Regions from separate parts of the Erwinia sp. SLM-02 genome, predicted to be linked through region 1. Evidence: predicted binding sites of a transcription regulator. Region 1 holds the regulator's gene; the other holds the start of a gene.
What was found. Region 1 encodes CRP, which controls carbon source genes, mostly activating them, when cyclic AMP is high. Its sites were predicted from a motif close to ATGTGANNNNNNTCACAT; they were not measured.
Positions count from the first base shown of each region.

Region 2: a site for CRP is predicted at 2,352-2,369, ahead of PGH32_RS06715 (arabinose ABC transporter substrate-binding protein). Genes of this name have one in related genera too.

Region 1 covers NZ_JAQISN010000004.1:409,763-413,780, forward strand. The annotation lists gene PGH32_RS21040 (YccS/YhfK family putative transporter) at 1-1,889, opposite strand, end outside; gene crp (cAMP-activated global transcriptional regulator CRP) at 1,949-2,581, opposite strand; gene PGH32_RS21050 (amidohydrolase) at 3,130-4,018, shown strand, end outside.
Region 2 covers NZ_JAQISN010000001.1:1,442,265-1,446,282, reverse strand. The annotation lists gene araG (L-arabinose ABC transporter ATP-binding protein AraG) at 1-1,013, opposite strand, end outside; gene PGH32_RS06715 (arabinose ABC transporter substrate-binding protein) at 1,137-2,120, opposite strand; gene PGH32_RS06710 (ribulokinase) at 2,480-4,018, shown strand, end outside.

The sequences.
Region 1 (4,018 bases):
CCGTCATATTCCAGGCGCTGCTGGCAGCGCTGCAGGGCGATTTCGCAGGATTGCAGATAGCGCTGTGCCAGCGATTCGGTCAGCATAGTGTGCTCCCGCGCCAGAATGGTCATCGCATTAATATGCTCGACGATAAACTGGCTGTGGGTCACCCACAGCTGCATATCCTTGAGGTAGCTGGCGTTAAAGTTAGGCTCCTGCATCGCCTGGTGCAGGGAATTAAACAGGGCGTTATGAGCCTGATTAACGCGCATGCGCTGCCACGCCAGCTTGACCGGATCCTGTTCCTGCCCCAGTAATAGCTGGAGTGCTTCCTGATAAGCACCCAGCGCATCGTGGGCATTCTGCCGCAGCAGTCCGCTCTGCCACTGTGGCCACAGCCAGATCATCCCACCGAAGGCAATCAGACAGCCAATCAGCGTATCCATCAGGCGCGGTACAAGCAGCTGCGCGCCGTTCAGCGACAGCAGCTGCAGTGTAAATACCGTGGTGATGGTAAAGCCGATGGTGGCCCAGCCGTAGAACTTACGGATAAACAGGTTACCAATCAGCGTCAGGGCCAGCATCACCAGCAGCATCACCGATTCCGGCGCGTGCAGGCGTAGCATCACGGCCGCAATGACCAACCCGGCCAGCGTGCCCATGGCACGGTGCTGGATCCGCACTCGCGTGGCTCCGTAGCCGTTCAGACTGACGAACATCACCGTCATCAGGATCCAGTAGGGTTTGGGCAGATTAAAAAACAGCGCCAGCGAGCTGGCAAAGGCCAGCATGATCCCGTAGCGCGACGCGCTGCGCAGGCCGGGTGATTTTAGCGACAGGTAGCTTTTCAGGGCCGGGATCAGCGGCAGGCGGCGCTGGCGATCCGCCATCAGATCGCGTCGATACAGCGGTCGCTGGGTGCGGAGCACGCGGGCGATACGGCTGAAGTGGTAATAACAGAAATTGCCCACCGGATTGTCTTTGTTCTGCCGGGATATTTTTTCCAGCGCCTGCAGCGGTTTGTCCATGGTGAAACGTTCAGGATAGCGATGATAGAGAATGTCATCGGCCAGCACCCGCAGCCTGGCGGCAATGGTCTGTGCGTTCCAGCGGATCACCGCCTCGGCGTGGCTTTGCTCCACCAGTTTCTGAACTTCTTCCGGCTGATGCAGGCTGACCGAAATATGCTCCTGCAGATCCAGCGCCACCTGAAATGCACGCGTCAGCCGCTGGTAGTGGTTATCCTGGCTGGCGGACAGCATATACATCTGCTGATAACAGGTATTAATCAGGTCAACCGCTTTTTGCTGGCGAGCCAGCAGCGGCGGAAGCGCGGTCTGCGGATCGGTCAGCCGGGTCAGCAGCGTATATTTTGCCTCGCAGTAGTCGGCCAGTTCGCGGTAGAGCAGGCTTAGCGTTTCCCGCATCGGCTGCTCTTTCCACAGCCGGAACCACAGCCAGTTGAACAGGCCGTACCAAATGGTGCCGAGAATATAGAGCAGCGGGGGCTGCCAGAGGGGGACTCTGCCGGCAAGGCTGAGGGTGAAAATGGCGGCAATTAACGAAGCGGGAAGCAGCCGACCGTGCAGCGGACTGATTTCCGCAGTGACGCCCAGCAACAGAGCCATCACCAGCATAATGATCGGCAACGGCACCCCTTTTTCGCCCGCATACAGGATCAGAAAGCTACAGAAGGCAAACAGGCTGCCACCAATAATCAGGCGTTTAAAAAAGCGTTTATGGGGGGTATCAAGACCGGCGTTGTTGCAGCAGGCGGGAACTAACGAGAAGAGTAAACCCTGTCTGAGATCGCCCAGCAGCCAGCCAATGGCTATCGGCAGGCACAGCACCAACGTTTGCCGCAGTGCATAGTTGACTTCAGGGTGATAAATGATTCTCCGCCACATGCCTAACACCACATAAAAAAGGGCGCGACCAGGCTGTCGCGCCCCAGAGTCAGAACCGCTTAGCGCGTACCGTAAACCACGATAGTTTTACCGTGCGCGGAAATCAGGTTTTGATCTTCCAGCATTTTCAAAATACGGCCCACGGTTTCACGAGAACAGCCCACGATCTGGCCGATCTCCTGACGGGTGATTTTGATCTGCATACCATCCGGGTGGGTCATGGCATCTGGCTGTTTGGCCAGATTCAGCAGCGTTTGTGCAATACGCCCCGTCACATCCAGGAAGGCGAGGTTACCGACCTTCTCAGAGGTGACCTGCAGACGGCGTGCCATCTGCGAAGAAAGACGCATCAGAATGTCAGGGTTAACCTGAATCAGCTGACGGAATTTTTTATAAGAGATTTCAGCTACTTCACAGGCACTTTTTGCGCGCACCCACGCGCTACGTTCCTGGCCTTCTTCGAAAAGACCCAGTTCGCCAATGAAGTCGCCCTGATTGAGGTAGGAAAGAATCATTTCTTTGCCTTCTTCATCCTTGATCAGCACCGCTACTGCGCCTTTGACGATGTAGTAGAGGGTTTCTGCCTTTTCACCCTGATGAATCAGGGTGCTTTTGGATGGATATTTGTGAATATGGCAATGTGACAGGAACCATTCGAGTGTTGGGTCTGTTTGCGGTTTGCCGAGAACCATTCGCTGTTATCCTCTATTGTAATCGTGCCTAAATATACCCTTTTTATCACTCAGGTTGCAGAAATGTTAACTGCTTTTTGAAATATTTCGGGTAAACAGGGACGGAATTCCCTGTCAGGCGCTTCCCATAGGAAAATCAAACGGGCCATACCATTAAGAGTCTGGCTCATCCTGTTGTCCCGTTTTCACCATGCATTGCAATGCCAGAATATTAATACAGCACCGTTTGTAGCACAGCTTGACCTGGCTGTCTCGTGTTGTCTCATGTTGTCTCGCTTCAGCAGGGTGCTAAAAGGCGGAGCGGCCTTTTCTGTTGCGGGTAAAGCGGTGTGCAGGCCTGCCGCGACCTCCCTGATTTGCCTCGTTGCCACGGGGATCACGGTCGATAAACAATCACGCTATGGCACGGTTCGTCACGGAGATGACGCTATTTTATGCTTCTATCACGGTATCCGCGCTACCGGTGTCATGCCGTTCCCTGCTGACGGTGAAGGTCGCCATCGGATGGAGTCATGCTGGAAGCGCCTCTCACCGTTAAAGGAGTAACTATGAAATCTCAAATCGCGTCACTGATTCAGGAAATCACCCCACGAGTGCTGCAATGGCGTCGGCATATTCATCAAAATGCCGAGCTCTCCTTTCATGAGCAAAAGACGGCGGATTATGTTGCCGGTGAGCTCCAGCAGTTTGGCGTATTAACGCTCACCCGCCCTACGCCAAACAGCGTGCTGGCGGAGTTAAAAGGGGCGCGCCCCGGCCCCTGTATCGCGCTGCGTGCCGATATGGATGCCTTGCCGATCCACGAGCTGAACCAGGAGCCTTTTACCTCGCGCAATGACGGGGTCATGCACGCCTGCGGTCATGATTCGCATACGGCCATGCTGATGGGCGCGGCCTGGGCGCTCTGCCAGCTGCAAAAACAGATTGCCGGGACGGTGAAGTTTATTTTTCAACATGCGGAGGAGGTTCCGCCGGGCGGGGCGCAGGAGCTGGTCTCTCTGGGCGTGCTTGACGGAGTTTCGATGATTTTTGGCCTGCACGTGATGCCGGCATTTCCAACCGGTACGGTGAGTTACACCGAAGGTGTTTTCAGCGCGGCCAGTGATAATTTCGATCTGATCCTGCAGGGGAAAGGCTCGCATGCCGCTCTGCCACATACGGCGTGCGATCCCGTGGTGTTAGGGGCCGGGGTAGTCCAGGAGCTGCAGCAAATCGTTTCACGCAGGCTGGATCCTAACGAGGGCGCCGTGCTCAGTATCGCCAGTTTTATGGCCGACGGGGGCTACAACGTTATTCCGGATACGGCGCATCTCAGAGGCACGCTGCGCACGCTGAGTGAAAAAACGCGTACTGAAATCCCAAAAATGATGGAACAGATGCTCGGTGGTATGACCGCGGCGGTCGGGGCGAGCTATAAGCTGGACTGGACGAAGGGTT
Region 2 (4,018 bases), on a different contig from region 1:
TCCGGGCAGAGCATAATCCCGGCCCGGATCGCCTCAACCGGTTCGCGCAGGGTGAGTTTTTCCCCGTCCAGCCACAGCTCGCCGCCGGTCAGTCGGGTAGCGCCGAACAGCCCTTTCATCAGCTCGCTGCGCCCGGCCCCCACCAGGCCAAACAGCCCGACGATTTCACCGGCGCGCACGCTGAAGGATACCGGGCTGCGCACGCCTTTAGCCTGCACGTTGTCCAGCCGCAGGCGCACCTCGCCGCAGGGACGCGGGCGGTAGCCATAAATATCGCCGATATCGCGCCCGACCATCGCCTGCACCAGCTGTTCGTTGTCGCAGGTGTTCATGTCGCTGAAGGTGCGGACGTAACGGCCGTCCTTGAAAACGGTAATCGCATCGCTGAGGGCGAAGATCTCCTCCATGCGGTGCGAGACGTACAGCACCACGCGGCCATCGGCGCGCAGCTGGCGGATCACGCGGAACAGCTGGTCGATTTCACGCGCTGAAAGCGAGCTGGTCGGCTCATCAAAGGCAATCACCTGCGCGTTGCGGGTCAGCGCCTTGGCGATTTCAACCATCTGCCACTGCCCCAGTGAGAGGTATTTCAGCGGCATGTCCGGGTCGATATCCATGCCCAGCACCGCCAGCTGCTTCGCCGCTTCGGCGCGCAGGCGGCGGTGATTGACCAGCCCGCCGCGGTGCGGCAGCTGGCCAAGGAAAATATTTTCTGCCACGGTCATTTCCGGGATCAGATGCAGTTCCTGATAAATAATCGCCACCCCGGCGTTCAGCGCATCGGTGGTGTGCTGAAAATTCACCGGCTGGCCCTGAAGGCGAATCTCTCCGCTGCTGGCGCGGTAGCTTCCGCTGAGAATTTTCAGCAGCGTTGATTTCCCGGCACCATTTTCCCCCATCAGCGCATGGACCTCTCCGGCATGGCAGTCGAAGCTGATGTCCTGCAGTGCCTTCACGCCGGGAAAGGTTTTACCTATGCCGTGAAAGCTGAGATAAGCGGGTTCTCTGGTCATATCACTCCCCTGAAACGGTGTTGGACGGCGTAAACTGCACGCGTCCGGTCATACGGTTAACCTGACTGAGGGCCGATCGCCGCAGCGACCGATCCGCATTAAGTGACATTGTCACAGACTGATTTACATCAGCCCTTTCTTGGCCAGTTCAGCCTTGAAGTTGTCGCGGGTGATCAGCACCACGTCGGTCACTTCGGTAAATTTGGCCGGTTCCGTACCGCTGGTCACCCAGTCGTGCAGCATTTTGATACTGCGGTAGCCGTGAACGTCCGGGCTTGGCAGCAGCGAGCCGTAGAAGCCGGTGGCCTGGCCTTTCGACAGTTCGCTGACCGCATCCACGCCGTTGATGCCGATGCCGATAACGTTAGGCGCTTTAAAGCCCTGGCCTTCCGTTGCGCGCACGCCGCCCAGCACGGTGTTGTCGTTCATGCCGACGATCAGCCAGTTTTTCACTTCAGGATGCTGCACCAGCAGCGAGTTGCCGGCATCGAACGCGCCCGGGATATCGTTAGATTTGGTGGGGATCTGATAAATCTGTTTTTCCGGGAACCCGGCCGCCTTCAGCGCATCCATCGATCCGCCGGTACGACGGCGGGCGGTGTCGAGTTCGTTAGCGGTGATGGCCATTACCGCGGTTTCTTTCACATCCCAGCCGCGCTTCTGCATTTCCTTATACAGCTCCTGACCCTGACGCTCGCCGATTTTGGTCGCCGCCATCATCACCAGCGGAACGGTATCCATCGGCTTGCCTTTCGCGGTAACGAACTGGTCGTCGACCGCAATCACCTTCAGGTCATAGCTGCGCGCCTTCGCCATAATCGCGGAACCCAGTTTCGGGTCCGGGGTGCAGATAACAAACCCTTTCGCCCCGCTGGCCGCCAGGCTGTCGATGGCGTTCAGGGTTTTCTCACCGTCCGGCACGGCGATTTTTATCACCTCAAAGCCCAGCTCCTGACCGGCTTTGTCAGCGAATTTCCATTCGGTCTGGAACCACGGTTCCTCCGGCTGTTTCACCAGAAAACCGAGTTTCATTGTTTCTGCGATAGCGGATTGTGACATAACGGCAGCAAGGCTGATTGCGGCCAGTGCTTTAGTAAATTTGTGCATGAGGCTCTCCGGCTCAGTGCCCGCTTTTGACGGGGTTGTGTAAACGGTAACAATCGGAAGATGAAATTATTAAAATCGTATAAACAGTAACTTATATAAAACCGTCGTGTTTTTTGCGGCGGCGGTTAATTAGTTTTACCCGTATATAAACGGAAATTTGTAGAGCGCTATCACACACTGGAATTACAGGCGTTTTGTCCATGCATTCAGCTGATTTAACCGGAAAGTAACATTTGAAGCGCATCACATAACCGGAACGGATGGCAGAAAAGTGCATATATGCAGCCACTCACACCTAACCGCTTCTGCACCATGTGCTCAGGATAAGGAGACTTGACTATCGTCTCTGGAGAACAACTATGAACAAGGGTGCCATTACCCTCGGTCTGGATTTTGGCAGCGACTCGGTTCGGGCGCTGGCGGTGGAATGTGCCAGCGGACGTGAACTGGCGAAACAGGTGGTCGCCTATCCCCGCTGGCAGGAAGGCCGTTTTTGCCAGCCCAATCGCAATCAGTTCCGCCATCATCCCGCGGATTATATTGAGGCGCTGGAGCAGGCAATTCGTGACGTTGTCACTCAACTCGGCGCGGACAGCCAGAACGTGGTCGGGATTGGCGTGGATTCGACCGGTTCGACCCCGGCCCCCATCGATCGCGAAGGCCGTGTACTGGCGCTGCGCCCGGAATTTGCCGATAACCCTAATGCGATGTTTGTGCTGTGGAAGGATCACACCGCCATCGAAGAAGCGGAAGCCATCACCCGCCTGTGCCACAGCGGCGAGTTCGGGGATTATTCCCGCTACATCGGCGGCATTTACTCCTCGGAATGGTTCTGGGCCAAAATTCTGCACGTCAGCCGTGAAGATGCCGCGGTACGCGACGCCGCCGTCTCGTGGGTGGAGCTGTGCGACTGGGTTCCGGCGCTGCTCAGCGGCACCACCGCCCCCGCCGACCTGCGCCGGGGCCGCTGCGCCGCCGGGCATAAATCACTCTGGCATCCGCTGTGGCAGGGGCTGCCGGAGGCGGCATTCCTTAATGCGCTGGATCCGCTGCTGACCCGCGATCTGGACTCTCCCCTGTTTACCGATACCTGGACCGCCGATCTGCCGGTGGGTGAGCTGAGCGCCGAGTGGGCGGAACGGCTCGGCCTGCCGCGCGGCGTGGCGATTTCCGGCGGTGCCTTTGACTGCCATATGGGCGCGGTCGGGGCCGGTGCGAAGCCGTACACGCTGGTGAAAGTGATCGGCACCTCCACCTGCGACATTCTGATTGCCGACCCCGAGCGCGTAGGCGACCGGGCCATCAAGGGCATCTGCGGCCAGGTCGACGGCAGCGTGGTGCCGGGCATGATCGGTTTTGAAGCCGGGCAGTCGGCGTTTGGCGATATGTATGCCTGGTTCAGCCGTCTTCTCAGCTGGCCGCTGGTGCAGGCCATGCAGCAGCAGCCGGAACTGAAAACCCAGCTGGAACCGATTCGCCGCGCCCTGCTGGAGGATTTAACCAAAGCCTGGGCCAGCAATCCGCAGCTCGACCATTTACCGGTGGTGCTGGACTGGTTTAACGGCCGCCGCACGCCGTTCGCCAACCAGCGCCTGAAGGGGGTGATTACCGATCTCAACCTGGGGACCGATGCGTCCACCCTGTTCGGCGGTTTTATCGCCGCCACCGCCTTCGGGGCCAGAGCGATTATGGAGTGCTTCGAGCAGCAGGATATTCCGGTGCAGCAGATCCTGACGCTCGGCGGCATCGCCCGCAAGTCACCGGCGATTATGCAGGTGTGCTGCGACGTGATGAACCGCCCGCTGGACATCGTCGCTTCCGACGAGTGCTGCGCGCTGGGTGCGGCCATTTTTGCCGCCGTTGCCGCCGGCGTCTATGCCGATATTCCGGCCGCGCAG